One region of the Paenibacillus sp. FW126-R14 genome, then DNA from elsewhere that is predicted to be linked to it. Evidence: riboswitches for the same ligand, from Rfam matches in the RefSeq annotation. Region 1 holds a riboswitch; each other region holds the start of a gene.

Evidence for each region. A riboswitch is a leader RNA that binds a small molecule or an ion and turns the genes downstream of it on or off. The one in region 1 is predicted to bind cyclic di-GMP.
Region 2: linked by a shared signal. The riboswitch ahead of AC3WRW_RS10020 (PilZ domain-containing protein) and the one ahead of AC3WRW_RS04860 (hypothetical protein) in region 1 are both predicted to bind cyclic di-GMP.
Region 3: linked by a shared signal. The riboswitch ahead of AC3WRW_RS20225 (hypothetical protein) and the one ahead of AC3WRW_RS04860 (hypothetical protein) in region 1 are both predicted to bind cyclic di-GMP.

What each region holds. Positions count from the first base shown of each region.
Region 1 is NZ_JBYTBS010000005.1:51,028-55,982, reverse strand. Features, by position in the region: gene AC3WRW_RS04875 (serine hydrolase domain-containing protein) at 1-300, opposite strand, end outside; gene AC3WRW_RS04870 (Lrp/AsnC family transcriptional regulator) at 479-937, shown strand; gene AC3WRW_RS04865 (hypothetical protein) at 1,153-1,824, shown strand; gene AC3WRW_RS04860 (hypothetical protein) at 1,857-2,156, opposite strand; cyclic di-GMP riboswitch class I at 2,262-2,354, opposite strand; gene AC3WRW_RS04855 (MDR family MFS transporter) at 2,456-3,682, opposite strand; gene AC3WRW_RS04850 (4'-phosphopantetheinyl transferase family protein) at 3,838-4,545, opposite strand; gene AC3WRW_RS04845 (flavin-containing monooxygenase) at 4,502-4,955, opposite strand, start outside.
Region 2 is NZ_JBYTBS010000010.1:149,453-154,407, reverse strand. Features, by position in the region: gene AC3WRW_RS10035 (fibronectin type III domain-containing protein) at 257-1,309, opposite strand; tRNA gene AC3WRW_RS10030 (tRNA-Arg) at 2,321-2,394, opposite strand; gene tadA (tRNA adenosine(34) deaminase TadA) at 2,494-2,970, opposite strand; cyclic di-GMP riboswitch class I at 3,230-3,316, shown strand; gene AC3WRW_RS10020 (PilZ domain-containing protein) at 3,408-4,151, shown strand; gene ychF (redox-regulated ATPase YchF) at 4,230-4,955, shown strand, end outside.
Region 3 is NZ_JBYTBS010000034.1:4,109-9,063, reverse strand. Features, by position in the region: gene AC3WRW_RS20230 (copper amine oxidase N-terminal domain-containing protein) at 91-1,089, opposite strand; gene AC3WRW_RS20225 (hypothetical protein) at 1,593-1,808, opposite strand; cyclic di-GMP riboswitch class I at 1,864-1,954, opposite strand; gene AC3WRW_RS20220 (hypothetical protein) at 2,056-3,060, opposite strand; gene AC3WRW_RS20215 (sugar phosphate nucleotidyltransferase) at 3,110-4,483, opposite strand; gene AC3WRW_RS20210 (NAD-dependent epimerase/dehydratase family protein) at 4,577-4,955, opposite strand, start outside.

The DNA.
Region 1 (4,955 bases):
CTCTGGAAGGTAGCGATCAACGCGGTCATCCAGCTGTAGGCGACCTTGCGCAACTAACACTAGAGCAGCCGTTGAAACGATAGGCTTAGTAACCGAGGCAAGCCGGAATAAAGCGTCTTCTTGCATGGGCTGGTTCGTCTCGCGGTCGGCATGACCAGCAGCTCGGCTATAAACCAGTACCCCATCAATCGCCACTTTAATGACAGCTCCGACCAGTCGCTTGTCTGCAAGTGTTCGATCGATTACTTCATCGATGCGACCTGGTAAACATGCTGGATTAATTTTATTTGAATGCAGCATACTCAACATTTTTCATCCTTTCGGAATAGTTAAAGCTTAAATCGCTTTACTATTGTAAGCTTATTATATAAAATAAGTTATATCGATTACATAAGGCAACTAAGTTAAATGAGTCATTTTACGATGAATTACAAGTTAGTTTATAAGAAATACCTTAAATTTAAAGGAGTCGATTCCAATGGATCATGTGGATAAGCAAATCCTTTTCCACCTTCAAAGCCAAGCGAGAATTTCTATGACGGAGCTAGGAAAATGTGTCGGTTTATCACAACCCGCAGTAACGGAAAGAGTTAGGCGCATGGAGGAAAAAGGGATCATCAGCGAGTATCGCACCATCATTTCCCCTGAAAAAATTGGAAAACATGCTGCTGCCTACATTTTGTTCCATACAAGGGATTGTAACGCATTCCTTGATTTCTGCCGCTCGACTCCCGATGTCGTCGAATGTTACCGTATAAGTGGAGAACACAACTACTTATTGAAAGTAGTAAGCGATTCCACACGAGCTCTCGAGGAGTTCGGAAATCAATGTGATAAATACGGGACCTACACGATTCTAATCGTGATGTCATCGCCTATTGATCATAAATTTCTTATACCTTCACTTGGAGAAGCAAACATAAACATGCTGAGCTAGATAGATGAAATGGAAATCACAAATAAAAAATAGAGGTGATCAGTTCATATAGTGAACTAATCATCCTCTATTTACGTAACTGCAAGGGTAAAGATTTTACCCATTACAAAATTGGTATATAATAGATTTTATCCCTTTCCTTAGTTGTTAAGGTTGTCGGAGCCCCACAGCTAGATCGAGTTAAGGAGATAATTTATATGTGCCACTTTGAAGATATGGATAAAAATTTTATTGAAAATTTAACTAGAACGGCGTATTCACGGCTAGAAGACACTCATTTTCAAGCTATTCCACCGCTGGACAGCGCGAGTAATGTAATATCCCCCATTGCACAATACTATATTGCACCGTTTATTTTTCGAGCACCGGAAATGTGTATTATAATTCCACTTACACATATCGATCTAAATGATGATGCACTCAGAAATTTGCTTTGCCATTTTCAAAATATTCATGTCGTAACGTCTAAGAGAATTCCCGTTGAACTAAGATTAGAAAATCTTAAACCTACATCGAAGGAACTCTTTACTTTGTTGTTGAGTGAAAAAAGGATTAATCCCTTCGTTTTAGATTTATACCAATTTCATGGTGAACATACCTCTTCGGGTGATTATAAGTATGTAAGATTTAATAATAAGTCTGTTAAGACTAGCTACGAAGATGCGATAAATCCAATTCACATTCAAGAATTCGACGAAATATGGAATCATATAAAACTACTATACTCTGATAAGAAATATCTGCATCACTATCCGAATTGGCTATACTCCGACCAATTAATCAACTCAATCGCATTAAATTATTTTTCAACAGTCTGCAAAGAAGTTTATTTGTGCGTAGATAATGTGACATCTCACATTATTGAATTAACGCTCTTTAACAATTAGAAACTGTCCACGAATAAAAAAAAACAGCTCGCCTATATAGGCTGAACTGTTCTTAATTTGGAAGTCAAGATTTGATAAAGTCTTGTCATAAATGCTTCAATTTGGGGCATCGGCGGCATTTTCACTGAAAGTTTTACTTCGCCTTTCCAGTAGAAGATTAAGATGCTGTTGCTTCTGCCATGAAACATTTCGACATCCCAACAAGCTTCGTTAAGCGCGTATTCTTCCAAATTGATCAGTAGCTTTGGTCCATCCGTGGATGGTACCAAACGGGCAACATGATTGCCGCAAAGCGAAATTACTTTCTGCTCTTCATGTAGTTCGGACTGCATGCTGTCTGGTCCTCCTTTTTGTTCATGTTTAATTAGCGCTATGATAGAGAAAAACCCCACCATTGTGTACCGATCGGAGGGGGTTCGAAGGTGAATGCCCAATCGTTCGGCAGCTGGCTGGCAACAAGTTCGTTCCAGAACAAGGTAGCCCCTATAGCTTTGCGTCGCTGACTTTCGTCAGTTTTGCCATGTCGTGATGTGTTGTAAAGTTTATTTACATGAAAATATCTACACTATCAAGAATAAGGGAAGTTGTTTTGAAATCGTATAGTTCTATAGTACTAATTTCGCCATTTTTATCAAGTAATTTCTTTTTTCGACGAATTTTTCAGGAAGTTTTGTAGATTGATGGCGCCTTTCCAATAGAATAGCGACCCTGCCATGACCACAACAGCCATGATCAGATACAAAACGCTTCCGCCGTAAGCTACAAGCAAAAACCCGCCTATCCACGGTCCCATGAAATGGCCGACATTCGTTAAGGTTTGAGCGCCAAAATATGTGCCTCGCATATGCTCGGGAGCTAGCTTGTCAATCAGCATGTTCGCCGCGGGATAATTTAAAATTTCGCCAAGCGTGAAGATCCCCATCGATACAATCATCGGAATCAGCGAATGCGAGAACGCAAAACCCACATCTCCTAAAGCAAACATCAAATTGCCAAAAATAATGGCGGCAAGCGGCGTATACTTATTGGAAATTCGAGTAAGCGGTATTTGTAAAGCAATGACCACAATCGCATTAACACTCATAAGGACTGCGAACATTTTGACGCCATCGGTGAAACTTTGCTCCAAATACTGCGAAAGAGTCACCATGACCTGCGAGTATCCGATCGCCCCGATGATCCCGCCAAGGATGTAGTAGCGAAACGTGACATCGCTGCGGATGACACGCAATGCGGAGGCGAACGTAACCGGTTGTTTCTTCTCTCCTTCGATCTGCTTAATGCCAAAAACGATGAGGAGAACGTATAGCGTAACCGCATAGATCAAATAAACAATTCCAGTTAGCAGGAATGGCAGAGACCCGTCCATCGTAGCAAAAAAGGCACCTAACAAAGGACCGACAGCTACACCGACATTAATGGCCATGTATCTCATCGAAAAAACGCTTAGCCGTTTGGCCGGTTCTGTCAGATCCGCCATCAAAGCTTGCGAAACCGGCTCGTAGAACGAGCGGCACAGACCGTTTAACATATTGAGCAGCATGAATAAGACCGGTAGTTTTACGAAACTGAAGCCGACAAACACAACGGCCCATCCGAAAAGAGCGGCCAGCATAATGATGCGTCTGCCGAATCGGTCCGATAAGTTGCCGCCGATAAAGCCCCCGACCGTTCCGGCCAAAGCTCCCATCCCAATGACAACTCCGATCATTACCGCGCTCATGGATGTATGTTTGGCTAAGTAGATCGCCAGAAAAGGCAGACTCATGGAAGACGCCGCTCTGGCCATGACGGTCCCCAAAATTAACGTATGTACAATCGGATGATAAGAACCAAGAAAACCGCGTAATCGATTCATCTGCCAAAACTCCTCTTGCTGCTAATTTACCAAAGGTTAAGATTATGAGATTAAGAACTCATTATACACGAAAAGCGGCAGTCCGTGTCCTTATTTCTTATTTTTTGTCGAACAAAAAAATTGGATCCCCGTACTCGAACGGGAACCCAGCTTTTTTACTCTCTTACTATGGTACCAATTGCCCATTTCAGCAAGCTGCTATAGGGAAGGACTGTCACCTCATCCGGGAAGTTATACGTTTCGCTGCTGACCGCTAACGGATAAGCCTCTTCGGTTTTGCACTTCACCAACTCGTAGGTTCTGCAGAAATAGCATTTTTTCTCATATACTGTTACGGCATCTACGGCAGAAATCCTGTCATAGTCTATCCTCGTCATAGGAAAACCAAGCCCCGTACCGATCAGCTTAACAAAACTTTCTTTCATCACCCAACGCCAACAAAGAAAGACGGCAGGGTCTTGAACACGCAGAAGCTCTTTACTTTCCGAAGGGGACAGAATGCTTTCTGCCAGCTGTGCAAACCGGGGGTCCTGCTTCTGAACATCGATTCCAACCTCACAAGAGGCCAGAACAATGGCAACCCATTCCCCTGAGTGAGAGATATTAAAGAAAATACGGGGCCAGTCGTAAAGGGCCGGTTTCCCTGAGGGGCTGTAGATGACACTCGTTTTGCTTTTATCCATACGCAGCTCATGCCGAAGCACATAGTGGAGCAAAATGTCCCCTGCCATCATTCTTTGCTGTTGATGCTTTTGCAGACATTTGGCAATTTTGGCCTTTCTGCCTTCATCGAGGAAGGAAGCGAATGAACGCCAAATGTCAACTCCCGTGCGATGACAAATCCTCGTAGCTATTACCTTCATTTGCATAGCGTTCTCCATATTGTGTGATCATGCGGCTGATGAATTTAGCATCCCGGTGTACCCATCCGATCAACGCCGATCCCCGGCAAGACTGCCAAGGCAGGCCTACAAAATACAACCCAGGAATCCATGTAACTCCCCGCTCATGAATGACCGTTTGATTGTGATCGAAAATCTCGGGAATACATATCCATGGATAGTCGAAACGAAAGCCGGTAGCCCATACTATCGTACTCGCTTCATGAAAAGACCCGTCTGCAAAAGAAACCAGTCTGCCACTCGCGCTTGTCGCTCTGGTCAATAGTTGGACCCTTCCGCTGGCAATAGCCTTTCTCAGATCAAAACCATAAAGCGGATCTTTCTTTTTCATGAACCGCCGCCCAATCCATGATTTCGGACTCTTGCTTAGC
Region 2 (4,955 bases), on a different contig from region 1:
CGCGAAAAGTTAACTAATGAGGAGACTTAGTATGAGCAATCAGATGATTAACAAAATACGTTAGAATTTAGCGTCAAAGAAATGGAAGACATTCAAGATGTGTTTTTCGATTATGAGGAACGATTAGTTGCACTCGGTTATGACGGGGAATTATATTACATATTATTAGACAAAGAGTTCTTAAAGGACTAAATATAAAATAAACGCCAGTCGCAGCGGAATCACTCCGTTACACTGACGTTTATTTTTCGTTATATTAATTTGGATTATATTCGTTAACTTCGAACGTTTCAATTTTATCGAACGCGACATAATCTTTGCGGCTGATAAACTTCGCAAGGTTATACGTTTTATTAAACGTGTATATTTCCGATCCAGTACCTGTCGCACGTCCATTATACCACGCGATAAACGCGTTAACGTCCGTCATAGGGAGATCATACTCCTTTTCGAGTCCGCTAGTTAACGTGACAACGAGTAGGGCTCGTCCGGCTGTTACGGGTGCCGTTGGAGTCGCGGATGCAACATTACTTTTTACGGATTCATTACCGGCAGTATCTACCGCACTTATTTGAAACGTATATAGCGTACCATTCGTTAGATTTGTAACAAGAAAGTTATTTGTTGCTACTGTAGTAAGGAGAATTCCGTCTTTATATATCTTGTAACTCGAAATGTCGGGTTCCGCATTAGCTGTCCATGATAAACTTACTTGAGTATTGCCAGCAGTTGCATTAAGTCCGAGTGGTGCTATTGGCGGCGTAGTGTCGACTGGAATAGCTAATGTACCGTAGACGTTAAATTCAAAAACATCGTCTTCTTGCCCATAATTTCTACTCACAAGAGCTACATAGCGGACACCTTGTTTTTTTGTGGAAAGAGTAAGTAATCGGCCATCAGTTGTGTGACCACTGTCTATGTAGTTTCCTAAGTAGCTACCATCACTTTTAAAAAGCATCATCGAGACGTTTGTACCTAAAGATGACTTTAAACGGAATGACGTCAACTCAGCATCCGCGTCCAATTTGTAAAGAACCATGCTTTTATTAATTCCATAGCCCATAATTCTATTTAGTGTTGATTCGTTGTTATCCGTCAGCAATGTAGTTGATTCGGAAGCAGCGTTATACTTTGCTTCTTTCACAACGTATCCTACTACAGGCTCCTCAAGATCTGAGGTGTTCATAACCTTCCCTGGTTTCCCATCAAGTAGACCGCCCGTGTAGTTAGTTGCCGCTTTAGCACTTACTACAGGTAATAACAATGAAATTACTAAAAGAAAAATTGCAATTCTCAATCTGTTTTTCAAAGTAAATTCCACCTTTTTCTAAAAATAAGTTACTCGGTGAATTTTACGTTATTAAACATAATATGTCTAAACATTTACAGTAAAATAATATAATATATGTATTTTATTAGTTAATTTCACGTAGCTCGTACATACTACGCGCGAAGCAAAGTCGCCAATCCTCACGATTTCCCCGCATTATTCGCGTATAATGCCGCCATTTTCGAGGTTACCGCACGCACTCATTGTGACGGTCGCCTGCGATAATGCGGCCGCGAAGAGTTCAAAGCGTAGTGCCTCGAGTATACGAAAACCGCCGTCTGCAATCAGAAGTAGGCATGTCCTATCGCGAAACCCAGCAAACGTGCTTGTATCAATTGCCGCAAGTAACTGTTTAAGCTGATCCGGACTGAGCGTCGCTTACTCTTTGTGATCAAAGCACGGCTGTTTAACGTTCTTGACTGGATTGATATGAACTTCTTTTCACGTGCCAAAAACAAAAAGTTAAATATGGTCCTCAAATCTCGCAGCTGAAACGCAATAGTGTAAGGCGACAAGTTGGGAGCGTCCTCTATATCGCGTCTAAGCTTAGTGCTCATAAATCTAACGTAATCGCGGACAACTTCGGTTGTGATCGCGCCAATATCCACTAGTTGTGGACAAGTTTGACCGATCCATTCGCGAAAATAACCCCAGTATAATACATAACTCCCCAACGTTCTCTCGCGCATGCCCTCCGCCTTCTTAGCAACATCAAAACAAATGGAACGCACTTTCAAGACCATACGAAGGCACTACGTCCACATTTCGGCATCCACTAGCGATTGATTTACCTTTCCGCGGATCAACATTACTCATAACGAAAACCCCCTTACGTTATTCCGTAAAGGGTCACATGAAACGGGTATTTAAACGGTGAATTTCCGGCATATAGTTCCGCAAATTTTCGTGTACAGACTGTATGCCTTACGTTCTCCTTCCGCTGAGCTCAATGTTAGCTAAACGTTGACCTACCGCGGATTTCTAAGCAAACGCGCCCGAGATGATTCGAACATCCGGCCTACAGTTTAGGAAACTGTTGCTCTATCCTGCTGAGCTACGGGCGCATAGCAAGGATTATGATAGCACGAAGCCTTGTGCGGTGCAACCTTTTGGGCGGCAGCGTGTAAATCTAGTGCCGCTAAAAAATATTCTCGCGGGAGCGCCTACTCCTTCCCCCGCAGCTTGCGGAAAAACTGCGTCAGCATAGTAGCGCACTCCGCCTGCAGCACGCCGCTGACCACATCGACCCGGTGATTGAACCGGTCCTCCTGCAGCAGGTTCATCAGCGTTCCCGCGCAGCCGGCTTTGGGATCGGTCGTACCGTAGATCACCTGCGGAACCCGCGCTTGGACGATGGCTCCCGCACACATCGGACAAGGCTCCAGCGTGACGTAGAGCTTGCAATCGAGCAAACGCCAAGCTTGCAGGTGCTCGCTAGCCTGCTTAATGGCAATCATTTCAGCATGAGCCAGAGGATCCAGCGTGGTTTCGCGAAGATTGTAGCCGCGGCCGATAATTTGACCTTGATGGACAACAACGGCGCCGATGGGCACCTCGCGAATGGCTTCGGCTTTGCGTGCTTCTTCAATAGCTGCTTTCATCCAGAGAATATGTTCATTATGCTCATTATGTTCATCCACAGGGGGACACCTCGCTAAAAATAATCTTATCCACATGTGTACAAAGAATCGAACAAATATTCGTTGTTAACAACCTGTGGATAACAATGTGTATAACTTAAAAAGTTGTGGATATGTAATTCTTTTAACATTCATACAACAAATACAATCCGTATGCAAGGGATTTAGTTGATAATAAGATCAGCCATCCGTATAATGAGAGATAACGTAGGTCTTTTAGACCATAAAGAACGAGATATGTATAAATTTCATTTGCAGGGTTCGATAATGGCAAACTTGCCGAAAGGCAAGGACGCAAAGCTGAGGGTCTACCGTTCCATGGAACTATGACAGCCTGGTTACCGAAAATCGATGCTTTTTTGGGTTGAGGTAATAGGCTGTTCCCGCGGTAAAGGGGCAGTCTATTTTTTATATACGGAGCACGGAGGAAGGTGTTGATGAACAAAATGGCGAGCAGGCAGAAAGCTATGAAGTTTTACGGCAGCAAAGAAGGGTACGATGCTGAAGTCATGATTGAAAGCAAGGCGATGCTGAGCAAGGACGATTTCGTAGCCACAGGCGTGCTTACTTATGCGCTCGGCGATATTATCGAGGTGGAGCTGCCGGAATATGATAATTTTGCGCTGGGCGATAAATGTAAAATGACCGTGTATACGAGGTCCGGGCTGTTTGTCATGGAGACAACGGTCGTGGCCAAGGAGCAGGGCTCTCTCATTGTCCTGAATCCGCCTGAAAACCGCAGGAAGTTTACGGAGAAAAGGGAGTTCCCTCGCGTGGATGTGAAGAATGAGGGGCTGCTTTTCGGACTTCAAGACAAAAATAAGCGAAATAAGCATCAATTCGATGATCCAATCCGGTTCTCTATCAAAAATATATCCGTCAACGGCCTAGGTTTCACAATCAATGAGAATGCTATGCTTGAAAAGGTCATACAAAAGCATTCCCAGCTTGAAGTGGAGTTGATTTTGGGCTTTTTGGTGCCATGTACAATGGAAATTGTCCGGCAGGAAAAAACGAATGAAGGCTATTACTACGGGGCAAGCTTTACCGCCATACCGGAACAGAAAACGAACGCGCTGCGCGGCTTTATTTTAAAAAATCAGATCGAAACCTACTTCGTCCAGAAGCGGGAAAATGAAACGAAAAAAGCGCTGGAAAAAAAGTCTGCGGCTAATCAGTAGCCTTCAGGCTTTTTTTTGCGTTCCAAGTACTATATAATAAGAAGGATGATTTTCGAAAATTAAGGAGTTGTAACTACAATGGCTTTGAAAGCAGGTATCGTCGGTCTACCGAACGTAGGAAAATCGACATTGTTTAATGCAATTACACAGGCGGGGGCAGAATCTGCGAACTATCCGTTCTGTACGATAGATCCGAATGTCGGGGTAGTTGAAGTACCGGACGAGAGATTGCACAAGCTGGTAGAGATGATTGTCCCTAAAAGCATTGTCCCGACAGCCTTTGAATTCGTTGATATTGCGGGTTTGGTAAAGGGTGCGAGCAAAGGCGAAGGGCTTGGAAATAAATTTTTGGCTCACATTCGTGAAGTGGATGCGATCGTGCATGTTGTCCGTTGTTTTGAGGATGATAATATTACCCACGTATCCGGTAAAGTGGATCCGATTGGCGATATCGAGACGATTAATCTCGAATTGATTTTGGCTGACATTGAATCCGTAGAGAAGAAGATCGAGCGCTCCCGCAAAAACCTGAAAGGCGGCGACAAGAAGGTTGTAGCCGAGGTTGAGTGTCTGGAACGCATCAAGGAAGCTCTCTATAACGATCTGCCGGCGCGCAGCATTGATTTAAGCGACGATGAGAAGCTGCTTGTACGCGATCTTCATTTGCTGACCATGAAGCCTGTGCTTTATGCGGCAAACGTGAGTGAAGATGAAGTGGCAACAGCGGATGAGAATCCGTTCGTCAAAATCGTTCAGGAGTACGCGGCGAAAGAAAACAACGAAGTTGTTTCGATCAGCGCGAAG
Region 3 (4,955 bases), on a different contig from region 1:
GTGTGTGAATGCCTAGTTGGTGAATGATTCGCAGAAAATAGGCGAAAATAAACCGGAAGCTATCCGTTTATGGAGGCTTCCGGTTATGAATTAGTTGGGTTTGATTTCCGCTTTTACTTTCGCTTCTTCATCCGCTTTCTTTTTTTCATACAGTCCCCTGTAGGTATCGACAATGCTTGTATCATACTCATTATTCTTTAGCTTTGTCTCGAAATCGTTCATAAGCTGATTGAATGCCTCATTTGTTTGTGCGATTTTTAGATTGGCCTCATCACGTAAACTTTCATCTTTGGTAGCTTTATATTGATCCAATAGCCGCGTAAGTTCATCATGACTTTTCGTTTGGAGCTTCAGCAGTTGAGCTACTGTTTCGTTATTAATCGAGTCAAAAGAAGGCTTCGTGGAAGCTCCGCCACCCGCTCCTCCACCACCAACGGCACCGCCGCCTCCTACTGCTGGAGCTGTCGGCTCAGGTTTAGGAGTCTCCGGCACTTTCACCTCAGGAGCCTTCTTATCCGAAGAACTAACGGCTGAAACCGTGTAAGTTTCAGGGTCCCAATGAATCGTTTTGCCAACAGACTCAGAGAAAAAGCGAATAGGCACATAAAGGCTGCCATCGACAATGTAACCTGGCAAATCCTCAGGCGGATTTTTCGCAACCCCATCAAATACATATGAAATCTTCTCTTTATAAACATTCAACTTGCTGGCTGCCAAATTCGCTTTGTCTGGCTTCTTCTCATTACTTTTCGAATAAACCTGCGTGTTGAGCTTGTACTCTTTGATATTAATTTTGTCTGTTTCCTTAGGTTCGGAAATCGTAACTGTGTAAGTATCCGCATCCCATTTCACCGCTTTATCCAGGGAGTAAGAAATGAACCTGATCGGGACATACGTACTGCCTTCATAAATAAACCCCGTCTGACCTTCCGGCGGCGCATACTCTTTGCCGTCAAAAGTGAAATGCATAGGTACTTGATACACATCCACATCAACAGGAGCTTGCGCGGCGGATGCCCCGGTACTCATTCCCATGAATAATGCTAAAGATAATCCTGCTGCGGCCTTGAACCGATTTTTCACTTTCATTTGATCCACACCTCGTATATTAATTTGGTTGTAACAATTTTTTGGCACTGTTTTTATCCAAATACTAAGCAATAACTAACTATCCAACATGCCGCGGTACATCAAAGGTTATAAGTTCACATTTTTTCTCAAAACATAGCGCTAACTTTGCAGGGATATAAGAGCATCGATGAGAATCAAGGATAAACGACTTCGTCGTCCTTTCAGGACGGGCGCGTTTGTCAAGGTAGATGCGAAGCAAAAGTATAAAACTTATACTTTCTTATCTACTAAAAAATAGCTGCTTATAGCGCGCAAATGAGGTGCGGCATTTTGATCAATGGAATGAACGAAAACAAAAACAATCGCTTTTTGATGTTTAAAGGTTGTTTATGGGGACTGCTTATTATGATCCCGTTCTGGGTGGTATGTATTTATCTCATAATAAAGTACTTGTAGTCGCTAATGCCTGCATGCCTTTTAAACATAAAAAAAGCACCCTATAGGTGCTTTAATCAATCGAATTATGATAAACAAACCTGTCCAATACTTTCATGACCTTTTTCAAAACGCTGAACATCGTCTGTCATACAATAAGTACTGGAAACTGTGTTTTGAGGAAACTCATTTGCAAACATAGCCTCAGCCATCTGATCTGCTTGTTTAGCAACTGCAAATATACTAACATAAAAAATACACCCCACAATCCAAAGAATAGTCAACATGGTTAACCAAAACATATTCTTCTCTACCTCCCAAAGGTTTGTCCCACATAAGAATCAGACGGAGGCCGTAATCGGCAGCTGGCTGACATACCGGTTCTTTTCCCAGTTTAGTCCCTGTAGCTTTGCGTCACTGACTTTCATCAATTTTGCCATTGTCTTACGATTTATGTGATTGTCGTTTATAGGATTATTTTAGCAAACAATACAGATGTAGCATGAGCCGTCCGAACCATTATTTGGATTTATAAACGGGTCGGTGGAACTACTTGTTTGAAAGAGCTTTTTCGATCTGACCAATTGCACTGTTTTGCGCCGCTTGCTTCATAGATGCATAGGATTGCTTCCAGCCATCAATCTCGCCAGAGCCTACCCCAGCTTTCCCCGCATCCGAAAGGATTGCATTAAAGCCAGAGTCACACTTAGACTCCGCATCCACAAATTTTTGCATAAACGTGCTTTGCAGTTCTTTAAGGCCTATATCTTTATTGCCTTTCTTCGCATTTACTACGCTGGAGACAAGAGAGCTGATGTTGCTTTGGCATGTATTTTTTAGCGCATCTAGTTTGGAGTTGTAGGTTTCTATAAGTGTAGGATCTGGTGTAGGATCTGGCGTTGCTTCCGGAGAGGAGTCTTTTGGAGTCGATTCCCCTTTCGGTTGCTGAACTACTTGCTGACTTTGATTCGACTTTTTCTTATCCTGAAGCTCTTTTGCTATTTTTTTTCGCTCTTCCGGGTCCTCAATTCCTATGAGTTCAATTGGGTAATCAGGATCAAGGATGTGCAGAGCCTTGCCATATTGTTTGGTTATGGATCGAAGGGCTTCTATCTCATCATTAGTAAGTTTAGAGAGGAGCAAGTCGCGAATTTTCTGTTTTTCATCATTAGATAAATCGCTTTTCGCCTCGCCAGTGAGGTAGTAAACCTCTTTCAAACTCAAACCGGATTTCAATAAAATTGCTGCTGCATCTAAAGCATCCTGCGTCTTTATTGGTTTGTTTGCAAACTGATTGGCTTTGTCTAAAGGGGCATTCAGCAAAGAAGGAAGAGCTGGCTCACTTGAGGATGAAGGAGATACTTGGCTCCCATCCTTTGCTGATTCATGCTGCTCATTGCCAAGTGTTTGATGTCTCTGCAGAATATCCTCAACACGTATGGACTTAATTTGATAATAAACTACGATGGAAGCAGTCAGAAAAATTCCAACAATTAAACTGCTGATCCCTACTAACCACTTTTTCCAAGGTTTTAAAGATTTCCAGCGCTTCATGAGTTGAATCACCTCCTTGCTCTTCCTATTTATCAAGCCCGTAAAGCGATTATAATCTACTTAAACAATGATCTTGAATCTCACCCCAAGTCATTAACAGACGGGTAATATCCTCTTCAACTAATTCACTTCCAGTTTGTACCTCAATAAATTCCAGATCTGAAATCCCTCTAACGGCATGCTTGGTACCAACTGGGATATGCCAGACATCTCCCGCTTTGACAGGAATCAAGCGATCATTGATAACAATTTCGCCTTCACCTTTCGTAAAGTTCCAAACTTCGCTTCGTTTAAAATGGATTTGATAACTGGAATTTCTACCGGATAATATACAGATTCTTTTTGTTAATACTTCATGTCCTGGGGAGTACCGCGCATAGTCTAAAACCTTATACCAACCCCAACGCCTCTCCTCGAACATAGGCCTCTCATCATAATTACCTAGCAGCTCCTTAATCCGAGGGCTAGCGCCTTTCTCTGTGACGAGAATACCATCTGCACTTGCTGCGACTACTACATTTGAAAGTCCTAGGACAGTAACCGGAATATCCAGCTCGTTAACAATATGGGTATTTGATGAATCTTTACTCATAATTCCTTTACCCATTACATTCGTTGCCATTTCTTCAGTTAAAGTGTTCCAAGTACCAAGATCTTTCCAATACCCTTCATAGGGAAGAGTAACGATATGATTCGCTTTCTCAACTACTTCGTAATCAAAACTTATTTTTTCCAATTTCCCATATTGCTTTAGAAGCTCTTCATATTGAATAGGCATTCCTTTTTCTATTAATAAGGAAATCAAATAATCCAACTTAAAAGCAAAAACCCCGCAATTCCAAAGTGCATTTTGTGCAATCAAATGTTGGGCATACTCTTCCGTAGGTTTTTCTTTAAAATGACTTACTTTAATAAATGAATGATTATCAATGTTATTTTCAGGAATTATATAACCATACTTTGAAGAAGGATACGTTGGTTTGACACCAATTAAAGCAAGATCTGCACCAGATTGCGAAAGTACTCCTTCGAGTTCTTTCACTTTCTCAAAAAAGCCGTTTTCCACGTATGGATCTACAGGTAAAATGGCAACAACTTCATTTAAACTAGTTTCCTCAATTGAATAAAGATAGGTTGCAGCCAGAGCAATTGCAGGGAAAGTATCTCTTCTTTCCGGTTCTACAATTAATGAAACACTATTCCCCAATTGACTTTGGATCATATCCACTTGAGCTTTTCCAGTAGCCATAACAGAGTCGCTATCCAATCCAACAGCTTCTAATTGGCCCCAGACACGCTGGACCATTGATTCATAGTCACTGTTTTGGTTCTCTAACACTTTAAGAAACTGTTTAGAACGAGAATCATTAGAAAGGGGCCATAGCCGTTTGCCTGAACCGCCTGATAGTAGTACAAGTTTCAAAGAATCTCCTCCAATGAGAATAGTCACAGCGGACATAACTATGCATAATTTGAGCAAAAAATAAATCGGGGTAGCCTAGTAGCTACTCCCGATTTATTTTTTAGTCAATCTCATTTTATAATATTCACAATACCAATCCGTAAATCTCTGTAAACCAATTTCTATTGAAGTCTTAGGCTTAAACTCAACCACCTTCTCTAATAATTCCGTTGAAGCATACGTAACAGGTACATCACCTGGTTTAATCGGTTCAAATAATTTATCAAATAAAACCTCTCTGCCTAATGAAATGCTCAGGCATTTCTCTAAAGTTTCAATAAAAGTCATCAACTTCTCCGGTCTGTTATTTCCAATATTAAATACTTTATGAGGGGCATTTTCCACGGCCACAGGCGGGTTACTGAGCAGTCGTTCAATTCCCTCCACAATATCATCAATATAAGTAAAATCACGATATAGATCATTGTCAAAA